2 linked regions of the Granulosicoccus antarcticus IMCC3135 genome follow. The main gene of each other region encodes a partner of the protein of the gene in region 2 in a complex. Links are inferred from orthologs where the notes say so. Each region holds a gene or a part of one and is shown on either strand. Other genes may lie near its edges.

Region 1 (10,541 bases), 3.3 Mb from region 2 along the record:
GAGCAATGTATCAATTTCACCATGCAGACGACGGCAATAGCCACAGCTGATATCCGTAAAGACGGTTATGGAGCGATTCGACGGTGTTTCTGGTTCGTAGACAAGCATGTTTTCTTCGCCTACCTCATTGATCAGAGCCATCTGAATGCCGCCAAGCCTGGCATCAGTCATGTTCTCTCGATCACTCAGACGGATGAGACTGCCATCTACAAGGTATTCGGCTGATTCATCAACGTAATAGATTTGTCCATCAGTAACCAGTTCGAACAGACCAGGTAGCTCGGACTTGACCAGACTGGTTACCGAGATGCCCGGAAGCTTCTCGGAGATCCTCTCCTTGACTTCGTCAATAGATGACTCTGCCAGAGCATGGGAGCTGATTGCCATGGAAATGACAATGAAGGCGATTAGAGATCTGAATTTTATACGGATGTTCATTGTGAGATATTCGCAGGAAACAGGCCAGTTCACAGGTTTTGATGTCAGATCCGAACTTGCTATCGTCAGATCCTTGCTAATTCTTGATTATTAGTGCCTTGATGATGCCGTAAGTTCCATCTAAAAACACAAAATATTGCGCCGTAGCACATTACCCACGTGGATGATGTGCACGATGCAAGGACTTCAGTCGCTCGCTCGCCACGTGCGTATATATCTGAGTGGTGGACAAGTTACTGTGTCCCAGCAACAACTGAACGACACGAAGATCGGCGTCATGATTCACCAGATGCGTAGCAAAGGCATGTCGTAGAACATGAGGCGAAAGCGGTGTACGAATGCCCGCACTGATCCCATGCGCCCGGATGCGATACCAGAAAGCCTGCCGGGTCATCGCAGCACCACGATTGGATAGAAACAGTACATCAGTGCTATCGCGCATCAATGATGGTCGAGCGACACTCATATAACGTGTTATCCAGTCAATGGATACATCCCCCATAGGGATGAGTCGCTCCTTGCTGCCTTTGCCCCAGACACGCATGACACCCTGATTCAGGTTCACCTGATCAACGGTCAGACCCACAAGCTCTGAGACTCTCAGCCCACAGCCATAAAGTAGTTCCAGCATGGCTCGATCACGTAAACCCAGATCCTCACTAGCGAGAGGCGCCTGAAGAAGTGCCTGCACTTCTGATTCGGTAATCACCTTGGGCAAGGGCCTGCCCATACCGGGGGAGCTGACCAGAGCGGTCGGATTCTCAACAATCAATTTCTCGCGCAAACACCAGGCGTAGAAACGTCGCAATGCAGATAACAGTCGTGCAGCACTACGCGCACTGCTGCCATCGCTGATGCGGCTACTCAGAAAAGCCATGACATCGGCCCGTTGGGCCGCCAGTAATCCGGTGTCACTTGACTGCAAGGCGATGGCAAAGAAACGCAGATCACTGCCATAGGCATTGATCGTATGGGTGCTCAAGCCTTGCTCGACCAACTGGCTGTCGGCAAATCGCAATAACAGATCTGCATCTTGTGCAGGCAGTTCAGGTTTTTTTACACGCCTGCGATCGCGCGCTCCAGTCGACTTGGCGTTAGCATAGGGTTTGCCCATTGAACAAGCATACACATGAAGTTGCCACCACGCCCTATCTGCGATGCAGATCCATCAGCCTTGAGTATCGAGCAGGCGCTGGAACGTATCCAGAATGGATTACCACGCATAACAGAGACGGAGGATATCGACTGCAGCAATGCACTGGGCCGCATCTGTGCACAGGATGTGATCTCCCCCATGTCGGTTCCCTCATTCAGGGCCTCCGCCATGGACGGCTATGCCGTACGAGCTGCCGACTGCGAAAACCCCCTGCGACTGGAAGGCCGGTCGATTGCCGGACACCCAGGCACCGACCACATGCCAGCTCAAAGCTGCCAGCGAATCACAACAGGTGCACGGGTACCCGATGATGCAGATGCAGTTGTTCAACAGGAGAATGTCGAACGTTGCGATGACATGATCGTGGTCAAGGTCGCACCCCACGCTGGACTACACGTACGCAACCCCGGCACCGACAGTCAAGAGGGCGACATACTGCTCAGCAAAGGCAGTCGAATAGGCCCCTCCGAACTTGCACTGCTTGCCGCTCACGGCATCACCCACCTGGTGGTCTTCAGAGTCCTGCGTATCGCTTTGCTCTCGACGGGCGATGAACTCCGAGAACCGGGAAACCTACTTGAACCGGGACAGATCTATGATGCCAACCGCCCGTTGTTGCAGGCGATGCTTGCCAGCAGTGCCGTTGAACTCATTGATCTGGGTATCTGCAAGGACTCAGAAGAAGCACTGGAAGAAACACTGAATGCCGCAAGTGAGGTTGATATCATCATATCCAGCGGCGGCGTATCTGTCGGCGATGCCGACCATGTACGCAGTGTGCTCGAACGTACAGGCCAGGTAGATTTGTGGAAAATCGCCATGAAGCCCGGCAGACCGCTGACATTCGGCTTCAGTCGCCCCGGACAATGCTATTTCGGCTTGCCTGGTAATCCAGTATCGGCTGCCATCACGGCACTGATATTCGTCAATCCCTCAATTCGATACATGCTGGGCCATGAGCTTCCACTGCCTGCGCCATTGAGATTGCCAGTGACCGACTCGCTACGCAAGAATCCTGGACGCGTCGAATATCAGCGAGCCATCATGCAGAAGGACAGTCAGAATAATTGGACGGTGGGTACCACAGGGCTGCAGGATTCACATGTGCTTAGCTCACTGCACAAGGCAAACTGCCTGATTGCACTCGAACTCAACTCAGAGGGTGCTCAGATCGGGGATCAGGTAGAGGTATACCCATTCACTCACTTTTCATCGCCAATACTCTGAAGCATCGGGAAAATTTCCGCACCAGGGAATCCTCAACCGGTTCACTTCCCGCTCAAGATCCAGTCCAATAGCTGTTCAATTTAAAACTGATCAGCTGCTGGACCGGATGATAGCTGGATCAGCTGGCTGAGCTGCTTGCTTTCTTCTTGGTAGCGCGTTTCTTGGTAACAGCCTTTTTCTTGCTTACTGGCTTTTTTGCGACGGCCTTCTTGGCGACAGCTTTTTTTGTTACCGCTTTTTTCGCAACAGCCTTCTTGGCAACAGCCTTTTTTGCGACAGCTTTCTTGGCAACGGCCTTTTTTGCTACCGCCTTCTTGGCCACTGCTTTTTTCTTGCCAGCTGCCTTCTTTTTACTGACAGCCTTTTTGGCAACTGCTTTCTTGGCAACGGCCTTTTTCTTGCCGACTGCCTTCTTCTTGCCAACGGCTTTTTTACTGGTAGCCTTTTTTGCCACAACTTTTTTCTTGGCTACTGCTTTTTTCTTGGCTACAGTCTTTTTCTTGCCTACTGCTTTCTTCTTGCTGGCAACTGTTTCACCGGTTGCTGTTTTCTTGGTAACGCGCTTTTTACTGCTAGCCTTCTTGGCGGCTTTAGCAGGTTTAGCTGCAGCCGGTTTGCTCACTCGAGCCATGGTTCACTCCTGACCTTGAATTAAAAATCAAATAACAAGGAGCCATGACGTCGGACTCCCACTACAGCCAAACAGACTGTCCCTATTCATTCGACTTCGATGTTCACTGCACTCTCAAATGATATTCAAGTGTCATGCTTCATCTCGTTCGAACTTGATACGAAATCTCAAGACTTACGCCTCAAAGCCCCGCAAACTTCAGTTGCAAATCAAAACAACTTATGCCCTATGGGCGCATTGTCCACATAGTGCATTACTATTTCAACTGCAACATACAATTGAATCAAAAATACACATTGCAAAACTTTTGCTAACACCATCTGTTTTGCAAATATCAAGACAAGCACCGCCTGCTTATCGCATATGTTGTGCCTGCTTTATTAACCGACCTTTACCCAGCACATTCACACATTCAATCAATGCAAATGGAAAACGTAAAACCCACCCTATCTCTGATGTTTCGACGCGCCGCATCATTTCTTTACGATGGGCTCTTGTTAATAGCAATTTTTTTTATCATCACGGCCATTGCCATCGCGTTCAATCACGGTCATGCCATTCAGAGTTTCGCCTTCTACCTGTTTCTTTTCATCGTCGCTTTTCTGTTCTTCGACTGGTTCTGGAGGCATGGTGGGCAAACACTCGGCATGCGTGCCTGGCGCCTCAGAGTAGAGGCGTTGGACAGTGAGACAATCACCTTGAAGCAGTCTGTTGCCCGCTACCTGACAGGCTTTCTTCTATTTGGTATTTCGTTACTGTACATGCCTTTTTCAAAGCAAGGACTCGCCTTGCACGACAGCTTAAGCAGAACGAAAATAATCAAGTATTACAAATAGTTATAGGAATATTGCAAGACCGGCTTCAGCCTTGAAACAGAACTCGCAGAGAGTCATGTTGTCCGCTTTATACCTACTAGCGCAATACCCAGAAAGACAATCAATGGCAGCAGCGCACTGAGCAAGGGAGATAGGCCGTTCGCCAGCGCAAGCTGCGTCAGCAGTTTGTTCAAAAGCACATAGATAATGCCAAGCATGATACCGATGAAGATCTTCTGCCCTGCTCCACCAGTGCGCTGCGATGCAAACACGAATGGCAGTGAAAGCATCAACATGACAAGCGTCGACAGCGGACTTGCTATTTTCACCCAAAAAGCAAGTTCAATACGTCTACTGTCCAGTTGATTCTCTTTGAGATACTGAATCTGATCATGCAGATTGTTCGCTGAAAGACTCTCCGTTGACACCGAAATGCTCTTGAGCACATCAGCACTTACCAAGTCCGGCACGTCAGAAATTTTGACATCATCAGCCGTGGTGCCGGCATTTCGACGGACAAACTCCGTCCAGGTGATGCTCTTCAATTGCTCGCTGACAACATCGGACGGGGTCAGTCGAGTCAGTTTGACATCTTCAAGCAACCAATCGTCATCGTCTTGCAATTGAGCTCTGGCAGCACTCATTGACATGCTCAGAGCATTACTATCGAAGCGATGAACGCTGACATCCAGCAGCGTAAAGTCAGGCATGACGGTACCCACATTGACATACTGATCTGCCGATTTCAGCCAAAGCCCCCGACTTCCCTTTACTGACAGGCGTTTTTCAAGTGCCGTCAGCCGAAGCTCTTCAGCTATCTGTTCAGCTCGCGGCATGATCGTCTCACCCAGCAAGGCGATCAACAACATCAGCCCTACGCCTGTAATAACAACAGCCCGAATAATCCTGCCGCCCGAGATTCCGGCAGCCCGCATGACAGTCAATTCGCTATTGGATGCCAGACCTCCGAGCCCCAGCAAACTACCCAGCAACACCGCGGGTGAAAACAACATATAGGCCTTGCCTGGTATCGTCAGGAAAACATACTGCACAGCATCGGTCACTGTATAGCTGCCTTTGCCGACATCATCCAACTCACTGATGAAGGCAAAGATACTGGCCAGAGTGACTAGCGTCATCAGCACCAACAGACTCGTCAGCAGAATTGAACGCCCAATGTAACGGTCCAGAATGCCGAACATCACGCAACTCCTCGAAGAGCAGGGTTTTGATGAATGCGATTTCTGGCGAACAACCACGTCCATCCCACTCTTCTAGCCAGTAGAAATATGATCAGACAAACAACCGCCACATGCACTGGCCAGAGCCCGACCCAGGCAGGTATTGCCCCTGCGGCAATCCATTTACGCATCAGCACTAGCAGATTTGCATAGGGAATATAAATCAGTATGGCGATTGCAATTTTCCCGAAGCGGCCTTCGCGAGGAGACGTATAGCTCAACGGCACAGCCAGTAAAGCCAGCAACAATGCAGCTAGCGGTATGGAAATTCGCCATTGCAACTCAGCCTGATCGGCACGATCACCCGTTCCCCACAACTCTGAAAGGCGTTTGCCTTTAACGATCAGGTGCGGCTCGCCAGGAGTCTCACGAGGCCTGAGGATACCCTGACGCTTGAAATCGGTAATCGTATATTCATCGTCCCCAGGTGTACCGACACTGGTTTGTCCATCAGTAAAAATGAGGTATTCATCACCGCTATCAGGATCCACTTGATAAGAGGCTATACGAGCAGAGTCCACGGCCGGTGGCTTGTCGCCTTTCTGCCGAAACATGAAGACATCGTTGAACTGGGTTTTTTCAGGATTACTCTTACGTGCGAAAAATACGGTATTGCCATCACTGGATTCTATGAACTTACCCGGCGTCACCAGACTCAACGCCGACTGATCGCGGATCGTCTGCTTGAGCTGCTGTTCGTAACGAGCAGCCCAGGGTGAGGCAAAAACAGTCAGCACGCCGATCATCACCACCCCCAGCACACCAATGACAGCAGTCGGTCGGAGCAGATCCATCCAGCCCACACCACAGGCTTGCATGACAGTCATCTCGTTATCCCTGTAGAACCTGCCATGGGCAAGCAGAATACCCAGGTAGAGCCCCAGAGGAATCAAGGTAACCAGAAGACTGATCGATTTTACTCCGACCAGCACCAGCAGCATGTCTGCCTGTATGGCGCCATCGGTCACGCTCGACAAGCTACGCCCCAGCACGTTGCCAATCATGATCACCAGCAGGACGATCAGCACCGCCAGCCAGGTAACCAGCATTTCCTTCATCAGGTAGCGATCAAGTATGCGCATATGAAAACAGGTTATCCATGGACGGGCTATCGACGTTCAGTTTGTCTATATGACTGCCTGACACCGCAGACAAGTGTGCAGTAATGCTTGTCAGTTGCAAGTGTACTTCATAAGCTGAAGTACACTAAGCGCACTAACCATTCAAGGATAATAGACCGAATGCAGATCAACGTTGCCACCCGATTGCCGCGTACAGCGGAGAATGCCTGCCAATTGGTTTTCCTGAATGCCGATGGCAAGCTCAAAGGAGCGGCTCGCAAGATAGACAGTGAGTCTCAGGGCCGTATCAAAGCCTTGTTTGCCAGTGGCGATTTTTCTGGCAAGAACGCAGAGACGCTCATGCTTCATGGCCTTGCAGGCACGCCTGCTTCACGTGTTCTATTGGTGGGCCTGGGCGATCGCGCTGCCGGAGCCGCCTCGCTCTGGCGCACCGCCAGCAAGGCGGCCAGCAAAGCCTTACTGGCAAGCCCTGCCACTCTGGCTATCAGTGATTGTCTCAATACGGTCAGCATGGATGGCATTTCAGCGCCTGCCATGGCAGAGCAACTGGCGATCGATATTGTCGGCTCCAGCTATGTATTCACACTTCACACACGCAGCAACATGCCTGCACAGGCATCGCTGAACGAGGTGATACTGAGCACAGACAAAGCCCGGCTGGAAGCTGTCAGCGAAGCGGTTGATCGCGGTCAGTCCACAGCAGCAGGCATGTCTGTCGCACGAGACCTGGGCAATCTTGCACCTAATACCTGTACGCCGAGTTATCTGGCAGACCAGGCTCTGGCACTGGCCGATGAACATGAGAATCTTGCGACCACCATCGTCAGCGAAGAGGAAATGGAATCGCTTGGAATGGGTGCTTTTCTGGCAGTATCACGCGGCAGCAGACAACCGGGCAAACTCATTGTCATGGAATATCAAGGTCGTCCGAAGGCGGGTAAACCAATCGTATTCATTGGCAAGGGGGTGACATTCGACACCGGCGGCATCTCCATCAAGTCCTCCGAGGGCATGGATGAAATGAAGTACGACATGTGCGGTGCGGCCAGCGTATTCGGTGTGATGAATGCCGTTGCCATGCTCGGCCTGCCCTTGAATGTCATTGGTATCGTGGCGGCTGCTGAAAACATGCCGGACGGCGATGCCTGCAGACCCGGCGATGTCGTGACCTCGATGTCGGGACAGACCATCGAGATACTTAACACCGATGCCGAAGGCCGACTGGTGCTTTGCGATGCCCTGACCTATGCTGAACGCTTCAAGCCAGACACGGTCGTCGACATGGCAACACTCACCGGAGCCTGCATCGTTGCATTGGGCAAAGTTGCCAGCGCCGTGCTTGGAAATGATCAGAACACCATCAACGCCTTGTTATCTGCCGGCGAGCAAACGGGAGATCGATGCTGGTCTCTGCCATTATGGGACGAATACCAATCTCAGCTGGACTCCAACTTTGCCGATATGGCTAATATCGGCGGACGTCCGGCAGGTACCATTACCGCGGCCTGCTTCCTGTCCCGATTTGCCAAACAATTCAACTGGGCGCATCTGGACATTGCCGGTACCGCCTGGAACAGTGGCAAGGAGAAAGGCGCAACAGGTCGACCCGTTCCACTACTGATGCAATTTCTCTACAACCGACTGGATTGATTCAATGACAAGGATCGACTTCTACGTGCTGGCAAATAACGATCCGCTTGCTCGCCTGCAACTTGTCTGCAAGCTGGCTGAAAAGGCGATCGGCCAGAACCAGAAGGTCCTCATCCATAGCGATTCGGATGAGCAGCTGATAACGCTTGATCAAACACTGTGGGATTTCCGGGCATTGAGTTTCATCGCCCATCAATTATTACCCGCAAATCATGTTTTCAGCACATCGGACAACGATCCAGTCCACTTGTCGACGGGTGCACCAGCACCCGATCGAACCTTACTGATCAATCTGGCAGAACAGGTTCCCCCCTTCTTCTCGCGTTTCGAAAGAACCCTGGAAGTCATCAATGAAGAGCCTGACGTGCAGAGCGCGGGCCGCTTGCGCTACCGCTTCTATCAGCAGCGCGGCTATCCGCTACATCATCACAAAATCTAGATCTATACTCATACTCTGGCCATTCCAAACATCTGTCAGGTGGTGACACCTCCTACAGTGAAGTGACTTGTGCCGTTGACACACAGCCCCTAGACGCTACTGAAGAAGTACACTATCAAGATGGATAAGACATACAACCCGAAAGCCATCGAAGAGCGTTGGTACGACATCTGGGAACAGAACGGCTATTTTGCCCCCCAGGGTGAAGGCGAACCCTACTGCATCATGATCCCGCCTCCCAATGTAACCGGCACGCTGCATATGGGGCATGCGTTTCAGGACACCATCATGGATGCCCTGATTCGTTATCACCGCATGCTGGGTGACAAGACACTGTGGCAACCTGGCTGCGATCATGCTGGTATCGCCACACAGATGCTGGTCGAGCGCCAGATCAACAAGGAAGGCAAGACACGCCACGACCTGGGTCGCGAAGCTTTTCTCGAACGCGTCTGGAAATGGAAGGAGGAATCCGGCGGCACCATTACTAAACAGTTACGCCGTCTGGGAGCCTCACCTGACTGGCAAGCCGAACGTTTCACCATGGATGAAGGCATGTCCGCAGCGGTGCAGGATGTTTTTATCCGCCTGCATGATGATGGCCTCATCTATCGTGGCAAACGACTGGTCAACTGGGACCCTGTCTTGCACACAGCCCTCTCCGATCTGGAAGTACTCAGTGAAGAAGAAGATGGCAGTCTCTGGCATTTCCGCTACCCACTCACTGACGGCAGTGGCTCACTGGTCATTGCCACCACACGACCTGAAACACTGCTCGGTGATTCTGCAGTAGCCGTGCACCCAGAAGACGAGCGTTTCAGCCACCTGGTGGGCAAAACCATCACGCTGCCACTGGTTGGTCGTGAGATCCCCATCGTTGCCGATGACTATGTCGATCCCGAATTCGGTTCGGGTTGCGTAAAGATCACACCGGCACATGACTTCAATGACTATGCACTCGGACAGCGCCATAATCTGGAAGTCATTAATATCCTGACCGACGATGCCGCCATGAATGATGTGGTGCCTGAGGAATATCGTGGGCTGGATCGCTTCGAGGCCCGGAAGAAAGTAGTCGCTGCCATGAAAGCGGCCGGCCTGCTGGTCGAGATCAAGCCACACAAGCTGATGGTACCCAGAGGCGATCGTTCAGGTGTCGTGGTTGAACCCTATCTGACCGACCAGTGGTACGTTGATCTGACAAGTGAAAAGCAAGCTGATGGACGGCCCGGTGGACACGCGGCCATTATCCAGCCATCTCTGGATGCGGTCTCGAATGGCAGCATCAACTTCGTGCCGGACAACTGGACTCACACCTACAATCAGTGGCTGGGGAATATCCAGGACTGGTGCATCAGTCGCCAGATCTGGTGGGGACACCGCATTCCTGCCTGGTATGACGAGGCTGGCAACATCTATGTTGCTGAAAACGAAGCTGCTGTACGTACCAAATATTCACTGAGCGATGATCTGGCACTGCGTCAGGACGACGATGTACTGGATACCTGGTTCTCATCAGCTCTCTGGCCTTTTGCCACACTGGGCTGGCCGGAGAAGACCGACAGACTCGAGGAATTCTATCCCGGCTCTGTATTGGTCACCGGTTTCGACATCATTTTCTTCTGGGTTGCCCGCATGGTTATGTTCGGCACCTATTTCATGGATGGCAAGGTGCCCTTCCGCGATGTCTATATGCATGGACTGGTACGCGATGCATCGGGCCAGAAAATGTCCAAGTCCAAAGGTAATGTCCTGGACCCACTGGACATCATTGATGGCATCGAACTGGAAGCTCTGGTAACCAAGCGCACCGCCAACCTGATGCAGGAGCACAAGGCACAGGCCATCGAAGAGCAGACTCG
Region 2 (10,564 bases):
TTTTGTACACCGACTATGGCCACTGGAGTCTTGAAGGGGCTCGCCTCTTCGGTCAGCGGATGCTGGCAGACTCAGCGACAGCCGTCATGCTGACCGGTATGAGTACCAGTGAGCTCAATGCTCGCTCAACAGCTAACTGAAGAGCTCAGGCTTGGCCGCTGACCCAATGGCTGGTGGCGGTTTCGATAGCGTAAGCTGCCAGATCACCACCCCAGGCGCAGCCCCGATCGGTAGGAATAACGCCGGGACGGCATAGGCTGGGGTGGCTGGACCAGTGGCCGAAGATGAGCGTGGTGGGCAGCGATTTGCGATCGGGCAGGGCATACCAGGGAAGCAGTGATTCGGGTGCCCGTGCGGGTGCGCCGTTAAAATCCAGCTCCAGGCTGCCATCCGAACGACAATAGCGCATGCGGGTGAACGCATTGATGGCAAATCGTCGGCGTTTTTTGGGAGAGAGTTTCTTGCTCCATTGATCGGGTGTATTGCCGTACATATACGACAGAAAATCTTCCAGCTCCCGGGTCAGTGTCAAGTGCAGCTCGGCGCTGAGTTTTTGTGCGTTCTGCAGTGTCCAGTGAGGATGAATGCCCGCATGCACCAGCGTATGGCCCAGTGCTTTGTCTACATGCATCAATGGGCGTGCAGCCAGCCAATGCAGAAGCTCGTCTCTATCCGGGGCGTCCAGAATTTCCTGCAAGGTGTCCTTGCCCGAATTTTTCCGAATTCCATGGGCTACTGCAAGCAGGTGCAGATCGTGGTTGCCCAGAACACTGATGGCACTATCGCCCAGGGAGCGGACGAAGCGAAGCACATTCAGGGAGTCCGGACCTCGATTGACCAGATCACCGACAAACCACAAGGTATCGGCGTTTGGATCAAACGCCAGATGATCGAGCAAGCGATGTAGCGGTGTCAGGCAACCGTGCAGATCGCCGATGGCATAAGTTGTCATGCGGGTTGTCTGCAGGTTTACCGGGTCGAAGTCCGGATAAGGTCGATAGAGTCTAATGCAATGTGCGAGGCGCTGAGAGCAGGAAGTCTGCGATCGGTGCCTTGAATTCCTCGCCTGTATCGGTCACCAGGCAATAACTGCCTCCCATGGTTCCCATGGAAGTTTCCAGCATTGTGCCGCTGGTGTACTGGAAGCCTTCGCCGGGTTTCAGGTGAGGCTGTTCGCCGACCACACCGTCGCCCTGGACTTCCTGCACCTTGCCATTCGCATCACGAATGACCCAGTGACGAGTCATTAATTTAGCCGGGATTTCGCCTATGTTACGAATAGTAATGGTGTAGGCGAAAACAAAGCGATTGTTATCCGGGTCTGATTCGGATTCCACATACAGGGTATCCACATCTACCTGGATACCATCACTGATGTTGAGGTCCATGGTGTCGGAGTCCTGAGTGAGATTGCCTATTTTAACACCGCTTGCACATCACCCAACTGTTTTGCTATGCGATAAAACGCTTCAAGGTTCAGAGTTTCTGCTCGGGCCTGGGGGTTGATTTGCAGATTTTCCAGTGCCGCCTCATCAAGATAGCCCTTGAAGTTGTTTCGGAGCGTCTTGCGTTTGCTGGCAAAGGCGATACGGGTACAGGCTTGCAATGCTGCCAGAAATGCCTTGTCAGGGGCATCCGTGCGTGGTTTCAGGCGCACCACCGCTGACTGTACCTTGGGTGCCGGGTCAAATGACTCGGGCGGGACCGTAAACAGTGGGGTTACTTCAAAGACGCTTTGCATCAATACGCTGAGTCGTCCAAAAGCGCGAGTGCCGGGATCGGCATGCAGCCGGTCGACGACTTCCTTTTGCAGCATGACGTGTACATCACGAATCTGTTCATGGCAATCAAGCAGTTGTATCAGCAACGGTGTGCCGATGTTGTAGGGCAGGTTGCCGACCACGCGCAATGAGTGCTCTGTCGGCGCGCTACCTGCCAGTTCCGCGGCCAGAGCATTGAAGTCGAACTTCATGACATCGCCGTTATGTATGGTCAGGCCATCAAGGTTGCGGGCTTCCAGTAGCTGGATGAGATCTCTATCGATTTCAACCACGGCCAGGCGATCGAGTCGCTCCAGCAAGGGAAGGGTCAGTGCGCCCAGGCCGGGACCCACTTCCACCACCGGATCGTCTCTTTCCAGACGCATGGCGGCCAGCATGCGTTCAATGATGCTCAAGTCTTGCAGGAAGTTCTGGCCAAAGCGCTTGCGAGCTCTGTGATTCACGAGTTGTTTGTAGCCTGTCGCGATGCCACCAGTTGGGTGGCGAGTGCGATTGCGGCGCCGAGGCTGCCGCTGTTGATGTTGCCGCTACCCGCCTTGTCCAGGGCGGTGCCATGGTCAACGGAGGTGCGGATGATGGGCAAGCCCAGAGTGATATTGATGGCCTTGCCAAAACCTGCGTATTTGAGCACTGGCAAGCCCTGATCATGAAACATGGCCATGACCGCGTCTGCATGTTGCAGATGCTGTGGTGTGAACAAGGTATCGGCAGGCAGTGGTCCTGTCAGATCCATACCGCTGGCACGAAGCTCGGCGAGTACGGGTTCGATGACATCAATTTCCTCACGACCCATATGTCCGCTTTCACCGGCATGGGGGTTGAGTCCGGCGACCAGAATTCGGGGTTGCGCCAGGCCGAACTGTTCAATGAGATCCTTGTGCAGTATCTGCAGGGCACGGCGCAGCACCTGGGCGGTGAGTGCCGCTGGCACAGCCGATAACGGTAAATGTGTCGTGGCCAGAGCGACCCGCAAGGGACCGTCAGCTGTCTGGGCCGTCAGCATCATGACAGGCTCGCTGTGGGTGCGTTCAGCCAGGTATTCAGTGTGCCCGGTGAACGCAATGCCCGCATCGTTGATGATGCCCTTGTGCAAGGGGGCTGTCACCATGGCGCCATACTGGCCGCTCAGGCAACCATCCACGGCAGCATTCAGTGTCGCCAGAACATAGGGGCCATTGCTGGCGTCCAGCTGACCGCATCTGACTTTGTTGTGCACCGGAACATGCTGTACGAAAAGTTCGCCGGGCAGGTCCATGGCTTCACCCGATGGAGCCGCTTGGCAGTGCTGCGGATTGTCAGGTTGAAAATCGTGTATCCGCAGGGGCAGTTTGAGCAGTTCTGCCCGTTCCTGCAGCATTTCACGATCGGCTATGGCGACGATGCGTGATTGGCGCGAGCTCTGCGCCAGCATGACTGTCAGATCAGGCCCGATACCCGCAGGTTCTCCGGGGGTCAGGGCAATGCAAGTACTCAATTGCGAATTTCCACGAAGGACTCATCACGTAACTGCCGTGACCAGCGTTCGATTTCCTGCTCAACCTTGCCTTGACGCAGGGCGTTATTGGCCTGTTCACGCAAGGCATTCTCATCGATTTCTTGCGTACGTCGTTCTACGACCTCCAGCAAGTGCCAGCCAAACTGTGTGCGAAAAGGTTCGCTAAGCTCGTTCAGAGCCAGAGAGTTGGCCATATCTTCCATAGCAGGTGGCAACTGTCCTTCGGAGAACCAGGGTAGTTCGCCGCCTTTCTTGGCACTGTTCGGGTCCTCGCTGAATTTGGCTGCAAGCTCGTCAAACGAGCCGCCTTCAAGTAGCTGTGTGCGCACCTCGCGCAAACGATTCTCAACATCAGAGTCGTCGCCGGCAATGAATATATGGCGTGCCAGAGTCTGTTCCTGCTGTGTCTGGTCGCCACTTTGACGGTCAGACAGTCGTATTACGTGCAGGCCGTTAGCCGAGCGCAAAGGTTCGCTGAGATCGCCAGGGGACATGTCTTTCAGAGCCGTGGATAGAAACTCGGGTAGCTCCTGGAGTGTTCGCCATCCCAGATCGCCACCTTGCAAGGCACGGGCGCCATCCGATAGCGCTGTTGCAACTTCCGCAAAATCGTCGCCGGCGCGCAGGCGTGTCAGAACTTCCTCTGCACGACTTTCGGCATCGGTCATTTGCTCGGCCGTGGCCGATTCTGGGACCGCCAGCAGAATGTGCTGGATACGGTAGCGTTGCTGTTCTTCAGCATCATTCTTGATGGAGTCGACGTAGTCGTCGATTTCCTGTTGGCTCACGCGAATGCGCGATTGCACTTCACGTTCTATCAGGCGCTGCATCAGAAGCTCCTGCTCGATGTTCTGACGGAACAAATCGTAATTGAAACCCTGGTTCTGCAATGTCTGACGAAATTGCAGAGTATCCATATTGTTATTGCGGGCGATCTGCTCGATGGCGCGATTGACACTGGCAGCATCTGTGGAGATACCTGTTTCACGGGCGTGCTGTCGCCGAATTTCCTGATTGATGAGATCTTCGAGCACCCGGTTGGCGAGTACATCATCGGGCGGAACAGTCTGGCGATTACTGCGAGCCTGTTGCTTGAAGAACTCGATAGCCGAGATAACATCGCTATCAAGTACGACCCCTTCGTTGACCACGGCACGAATACCGTCCAGGACGATATCGTCGCTGGCGGTTGCAGGCGTGCCTGGCTGACTCTGAGCCTGCAGAGTTGTGAGCGGTGCTGTGCACAGGCAGGCCAGTAATAGTGCAACTGTGCAGCTGGAGGGTTTTTTCAGAACCATTGATCTGTCAATCATTGAACGTCGTCTCGATAACCCAAAATGGCATTTTCCAACAAGTCGCCATAGTTTTGCCCAAGTGGAGCAAGCCCCTTCAATACCAGCTGGAAATAGATGCTGGTGTCATGTTCTTCACCATCGTCCGCTATATAACGTCTGGCGGCAAAACGTACTGCCCAGCAACAACTGTCATATTCGAGACCCAATAGCGTCTCTATACTTTGATCAGCATCCAGCGAGTAGTTCCATCGACTGGCGAGCTGCCAGTTGTCGCCTATGTCCCAGAGTGCCGAGAGATCAATCTGCTGTGAACTGGCCTCACTATCATCGCTGCCATCGCTGTTTACGACACGATGTGTCAAGTTCAGAATGCGACTGGGTGCGGGGCGGTAGCTGAGTGATAAGGAGCTGCGCACAGTACTTTCGTTGTCAGGATTCCACTGGATGCTGCCTTTGCCGTTCCAGTCTTTGCTCAGACTGGTGGAAACTTCGCCGACAAAATCCGAATAGTAACGCTCATCCACTTCATCAGTCGTCGATAAGGTTACCTGACGATCTTCGAAATAGCGGATTTGTCCAATACTGGCACTGAACCGTTCCTGGCCGCTGGCACCGTCAATCATGCGTGTCGTCAAAGCCATGGACAGCTGATTGGCATCGGCGACTCTATCGGCGCCACTGAAGCGGTTTTCGCGAAACAGCTGGCTGATGTTGAAATCGAAGGCACTGGAATCGAATATCGGAATGGTCGATTGATCCCGATAAGGGACTTTCAGGTAGAACAGTCGAGGTTCCAGTGTCTGCACAGAGCCATGCTCATCCAGCGAACGATCAAAGAACAGGCCGCTGTCGACACTCAGGGAGTCAAGATTACGGCTGCGGCTGGGTTCGAAGCCGGTGTCTTCACCACCCGGACTGGTATTGTTCAGGTTGTAATAGGTGAACTGGTGAGCGACGCTGGGTTTGATGAACCAGGCATCACGCACGATAGGCAGCGACAAACGTGGCCTGATGTCAACTCGTGCACCGGTGACGGCATTATCTTTGTCGAAATAGACAAATTCGCCCTCGATGTCACTGCGAATACCGAATGGCAGTCGTTTTGAACGTGCAGAGGCTTTGAGTTGAGGCAGTCGTCGATGGGGTCTGTCCTCAGCGGAGATGCTGTCGTCAACCGTCTGAAAACTTTGCAAACGAGCCAGCGCCGTCACGCCGCCGCGTTCATAGTTCAGATCTGCTCGTTGCTCCAGATGAGTGATGCTGGCAATCTCTGAGCTGTCACTCAGGTCGTCCAGATAATCCGTGTCCGATACCCGCCTGGCCAGGATGGAGGAGGTGAGATCAGAACTGAAACTGCCTTCATGCGCTAGTTGAGTGAAATACCGCGACTGTCCATCCAGCACACTATCTTTAAGGTACTCGTGGTCCAGTGTCCACAATCCCTGGCGATTCAGGTAGCGCAGTTCGCTTTTCAGCTGTACCCCACGTTTGCTCATGAAACGGGGTGTGAAAGTGGCATCCAGGTCAGGGCGGATGTCCCAGTACCACGGCAGATGCAGTTCCAGCCCTGTGGTATCCCTGCGTGCCAGAATCGGTGCCAGAAAACCGGTCTTGCGTTTGTCGCTGATGGGGAAACTGAAGACTGGCAAGGCCAGCAAGGGCACGCCCTTGAAGACCAATCGCAAGTCTCTGGCAGTGCCGACGCCTTCTTCGGTGTCAAGATCAATACGATCTGCACGAACGAACCAGCTCAGATCACCTGGAGGGCAGGTCGAATAGGTGGCGGCTTCCATGATGAAATGGCCGTCAGCATTGCGTTCCATGGTTTCTGCGGTACCCGTCGCACGCTTGCCATTGAGATCGAGCTCGTATTCACTTTGTCCTGTTCGGAACAAGTCATCGTCCATGTCGATGACTGCATCACTGCTCTCCAGTTGAAAGCCTTCACCGAGAAATTTCAGATCACCGGTGACGGAGACTTTGCCGGTTGTCGGGTTGTAAGAGGCGTTTTCTGCCGCCAGCTCACGTCCCTGATAGCGAACCGTCGTATTACCTTCCAAGGAGACAGTGCCGTCTTGTGAGGTTATTCGATCTGCCTCTGCTTCTATCTGCTCGCCGGGCACCTTTGCAAAGGCCCCCGGTTCATAGACGAACCGGGAAACCGGGCACTGGGCGGCCTGCACGTCTTTGACGATGAAGGTACTGCCGACCAATGATAAGGTCGCGACCGGCAACAGGCCGAGCAAACCGGTATAGATTAGGTGCACGGGCCTGATGTCGAAAGTCCGGAGCGGTGATAGATAGGTCTGATGATAGACGGCTTTGTTGCCCGTCTCAATCACGGCGACGACATACTATACCTCAGCCATTCGCCCGACCAAGCAGGTAGACTCTGTGTATGGCACAACAATCCGCAATTGACCCCAGCTGGCAGACCCGTCTGGACGCTGAATTTGCAGCTCCCTACATGCGTGAGTTGCGAGAATATCTCGCAACCCGTAAAGCGCAGTCGGCAGTGATCTTTCCGCATTCGAGTAACTGGTTCAAGGCGTTCTCGCTGACACCATTCGATCAGGTGAAGGTCGTGATCCTGGGGCAGGACCCTTACCACGGACCCGGGCAGGCACAGGGGCTGAGTTTCTCCGTGCCCGAAGGTGTCCGTGTGCCACCTTCGCTATTGAACATGTACAAGGAAATTGACAGCGACCTGAACGATGGTGAGCCAAAGATGGCTGCTGCGCGCAATGGCTGTCTGATTCCGTGGGCCGAGCAGGGTGTTTTCCTGCTAAACAGCGTTCTGACGGTGGAGAATGGTCAGGCGGCCTCCCATCAGGGGCGTGGTTGGGAAACCTTTACGGATAATGTGATTCGGCAACTCAGTGATGAACGTGACGACCTGGTATTTCTTCTCTGGGGCAGTTATGCACAGAAAAAGGGGCAGGTCATTGATGAAAAACGTCATCATGTATTAACCGCACCACATCCTTCACCGTTATCGGCCCACCGTGGATTCATGGGGTGCCGGCATTTTTCGAAGACCAATCAGTGGTTACAGGAGCATGGACAGGCACCGATTGACTGGTTTGATGTCAGATAGGTAAAGATCACCTGAATTGTCAGGATCTGTGAACTAGAATGTCGATAATGATCAAGCTTTCAATTCTTGCCGTATTGGCAACGGTACTGTTGAGCCCGATGACAAGTGCATCGCTGCTCGCAGATTCCACTCAGACACCGACCGAGGTACCCGATGGGAATCCGCCAGGTAAATTCCTGCAGCGCACGGATGTGCGCGACTTTCTGGATGAGCTGAGTCAGAGCAGCGGTCTTGATCGCAATCGCCTCGCAGGTATCATGTCGCGTGCCACCTACCAGCAGGCAGTGATCGATGCGATTTCCCGACCGGCAGAACGTACACTGACCTGGGCCCAGTATCGCCCCATCTTTCTGAAACAGAAACGAATCGACCAAGGTCAGGAGTTCATGAGCGAGCACGCCGAGTTGCTCGAACGTGCCAGGCAGACCTACGGGGTGCCGCCCGCCATCATTACGGCCATTATTGGTGTGGAGACCTTCTACGGACGCATCACAGGCAAATACGATGTACTGGATTCCCTGAGCACTCTGGGGTTTGACTACCCACCCAGAGCCGAGTTCTTCCGCAAGGAGCTGGGAGAATTCCTGATACTGGCCGAGAACGAGGGTTGGGATGTTCATCAGCGTCAGGGCAGCTACGCGGGGGCCATGGGAGTGCCGCAATTCATTTCCTCAAGCTATCAGCAGTACGCAGTGGATTTTGACAACGATGGCAAACGAGATCTGTTCAATTCGATTGCGGATGTGATTGGCTCGGTTGCCAACTACTTTTCGATACACGGCTGGGTCGAAGGTGCGCCGGTTGCAGATCGCTGGGAATTTGATGGCGCCATTCCTGATGCGGTAAGTACCCTGGTGCAAAGTTCACTCTCACCTGCGGTGACGGCTCAGGGCGTTTCGGCATTGGGTTTCAGATCTGACAAGCTGCAAGCCGGTACGGCTGACGAACGTCTGCTGTCAGTCATGGTGCTCGATGGTGCCGACGGTGAAGAGGCCTGGGTGGGCTATCAGAATTTTTATGTGATAACACGTTACAACCACAGTCGTCTGTATGCCATGGCTGTCTTGCAACTGGCACAGAATATCGACTCGACCCTGGCTCAATCTGACCCATGAAAATGTTGACCTTACGTGTCGGTGTCTGTCTCTTGGCAGCAGGCCTGACGAGTAGTTGCTCTGCGGTAGGCGCTCAGCCAGCCTGGAAGCTGGCCGTTGCCGGCGATGGCCCCGGCGACCCCGCCAGTCTGAGCATGCGTAAGGTGATCGTGGAGAACCTGCCCAAATCACGCTACGGCAACGCGACTCAATACAAGGTCTTCGGCAAGGACTACCAAGTGCTGGACAGTGCCGAGGGCTTCAAGGAGAGGGGCGTGGCGTCCTGGTATGGCAAGAAGTTTCATGGTCGGCCCACCTCCAGTGGTGAACCTTATGACATGCACTTGTTGACAGCGGCCCACAAGCATCTGCCGTTGCCCACTTTTGTACGTGTAACACGTGTCGATACAGGGCAATCGATCGTGGTCAAGGTTAATGATCGTGGTCCGTTCGTGGAAGATCGAATCATTGATTTGTCATATGCAGCCGCGGTCGAGCTGGATATGCTGGAGCAGGGCAAGACGGAAGTTTTCATAGAAGCCCTCAGCACTCACGAGCCTGAGATTCAGGCAGAGGCAGAGGTTGCACCGCCAAAGGTTGTTGTGGTTCAGGCCGAAGTCGCAAGTCCGGCCGAGGCGTTATCCGAGCCGCTGCCCGAACCACTATTGAACGCTGAATCAGAAGATGCGTCCGAGTGGACCTACCTCCAGGTGGGGGCTTTTGCCAATGCTGGCAACGCGGAGACGATGCTCGACAATTTGCAGAACTTTCTGGCTGAAGTGCCGGCAGAGATCAGTCATGATGCGGCTCTCAATTTGTTCCGCGTGCGTATCGGCCCCCTGTCCAGTGAGCAGTCGATGAAAGATGCACAGAGTTCTCTGACGCAGGCTGGAATCCAGAGTTACAAGGTAATTTCGGCCAACCCCTGATTAACTCTAACCACTAATCCCTTAAACTGTTGTGCAGATTTTACGGTTTGCGCCTATCCAGCCAGGTTTTACTATGAAGTTCCCTCGAGTCATATCCACCCGCCTTCTTCTCTGTTTGGGTTTTAGTGTCGCCCTGTTGATGGTTTTGCTGACAACGGTGAACCCTGCCGTGGCAGCCGCGCCGTTGCCGGCACCGCCGCAGCTGGCGGCTAAAAGCTATCTACTGTTCGATTATGCCAGCGGCAGGGTTCTGGCCTCCAAAGAGCCGGACATGCGCATCGAGCCTGCCAGCCTGACCAAGCTCATGACCGCCTACGTTGTCTCAGAAGAGCTCAAGCGGGGTAGTGTGACGCTGGATGAGCCGGTCATTGTCTCAGCCGCGGCCCAGGCCATGCCGGGTTCACGCATGTTCATTGAAGCCGGCACCCTGGTACCACTGGGTGATTTGCTGCGCGGGCTGATAATCCAGTCTGGCAATGACGCCAGTGTTGCACTGGCTGAGCATATTGCTGCCAGCGAAGCCGGTTTTGTCGACATGATGAACCGCACCGCGGAAGGGCTGGGCATGAGTGCAACGCATTTTGCCAATGCCTCGGGCCTGCCTGATCCGGAGCACTACACAACCGCCAGCGATCTTGCCTTGATAGCCAGTGCCATCATTCGCGAGCATCCAGAAACCTACGAACTGTATTCTGAGCGCGAATTTACCTACAACGAAATAACCCAGAAGAATCGCAATACGCTGTTATGGCGTGACGATTCTGTCGATGGCATGAAGACTGGTCATACAGAGGCTGCAGGCTATTGCCTGGTGGCATCAGCAGTTCGTGATGATATGCGACTGATCACAGTGGTTCTGGGTACCAGCAGTGA

The links.
Region 1: IMCC3135_RS10365 (region 2) and lptG share a complex: the UniProt entries of both Escherichia coli proteins name them as parts of the lipopolysaccharide transport and assembly complex. The link is inferred for Granulosicoccus antarcticus IMCC3135 from one-to-one orthologs.

What each region holds. Positions count from the first base shown.
Region 1 is NZ_CP018632.1:5,670,401-5,680,941, forward strand. What follows is about bases 3,406-6,405. They hold lptG (LPS export ABC transporter permease LptG), read right to left. Parts: upstream 5,470-6,405; coding sequence 4,342-5,469; downstream 3,406-4,341. Other genes in these bases: IMCC3135_RS24630 (histone H1-like repetitive region-containing protein), read right to left, coding at 3,406-3,452; IMCC3135_RS24635 (RDD family protein), read left to right, coding at 3,872-4,288; lptF (LPS export ABC transporter permease LptF), read right to left, coding at 5,469-6,405. In the rest of the region: IMCC3135_RS24615 (DsbC family protein), read right to left, coding at 1-438; site-specific tyrosine recombinase XerD, read right to left, coding at 590-1,552; molybdopterin molybdotransferase MoeA, read left to right, coding at 1,568-2,821; more of IMCC3135_RS24630, read right to left, coding at 2,940-3,405; more of lptF, read right to left, coding at 6,406-6,590; IMCC3135_RS24650 (leucyl aminopeptidase), read left to right, coding at 6,750-8,240; IMCC3135_RS24655 (DNA polymerase III subunit chi), read left to right, coding at 8,245-8,679; IMCC3135_RS24660 (valine--tRNA ligase), read left to right, coding at 8,800-10,541. UniProt on the Escherichia coli protein: Part of the ABC transporter complex LptBFG involved in the translocation of lipopolysaccharide (LPS) from the inner membrane to the outer membrane.
Region 2 is NZ_CP018632.1:2,374,373-2,384,936, forward strand. What follows is about bases 4,213-7,235. They hold IMCC3135_RS10365 (LPS-assembly protein LptD), read right to left. Parts: upstream 6,839-7,235; coding sequence 4,586-6,838; downstream 4,213-4,585. Other genes in these bases: IMCC3135_RS10360 (peptidylprolyl isomerase), read right to left, coding at 4,213-4,589; ung (uracil-DNA glycosylase), read left to right, coding at 6,970-7,235. Outside these bases: IMCC3135_RS10335 (acyltransferase family protein), read left to right, coding at 1-140; IMCC3135_RS10340 (symmetrical bis(5'-nucleosyl)-tetraphosphatase), read right to left, coding at 146-952; Co2+/Mg2+ efflux protein ApaG, read right to left, coding at 1,005-1,388; 16S rRNA (adenine(1518)-N(6)/adenine(1519)-N(6))-dimethyltransferase RsmA, read right to left, coding at 1,415-2,224; 4-hydroxythreonine-4-phosphate dehydrogenase PdxA, read right to left, coding at 2,221-3,255; more of IMCC3135_RS10360, read right to left, coding at 3,252-4,212; more of ung, read left to right, coding at 7,236-7,668; mltB (lytic murein transglycosylase B), read left to right, coding at 7,716-8,783; IMCC3135_RS10380 (septal ring lytic transglycosylase RlpA family protein), read left to right, coding at 8,780-9,691; IMCC3135_RS10385 (D-alanyl-D-alanine carboxypeptidase family protein), read left to right, coding at 9,765-10,564. UniProt on the Escherichia coli protein: Together with LptE, is involved in the assembly of lipopolysaccharide (LPS) at the surface of the outer membrane. Contributes to n-hexane resistance.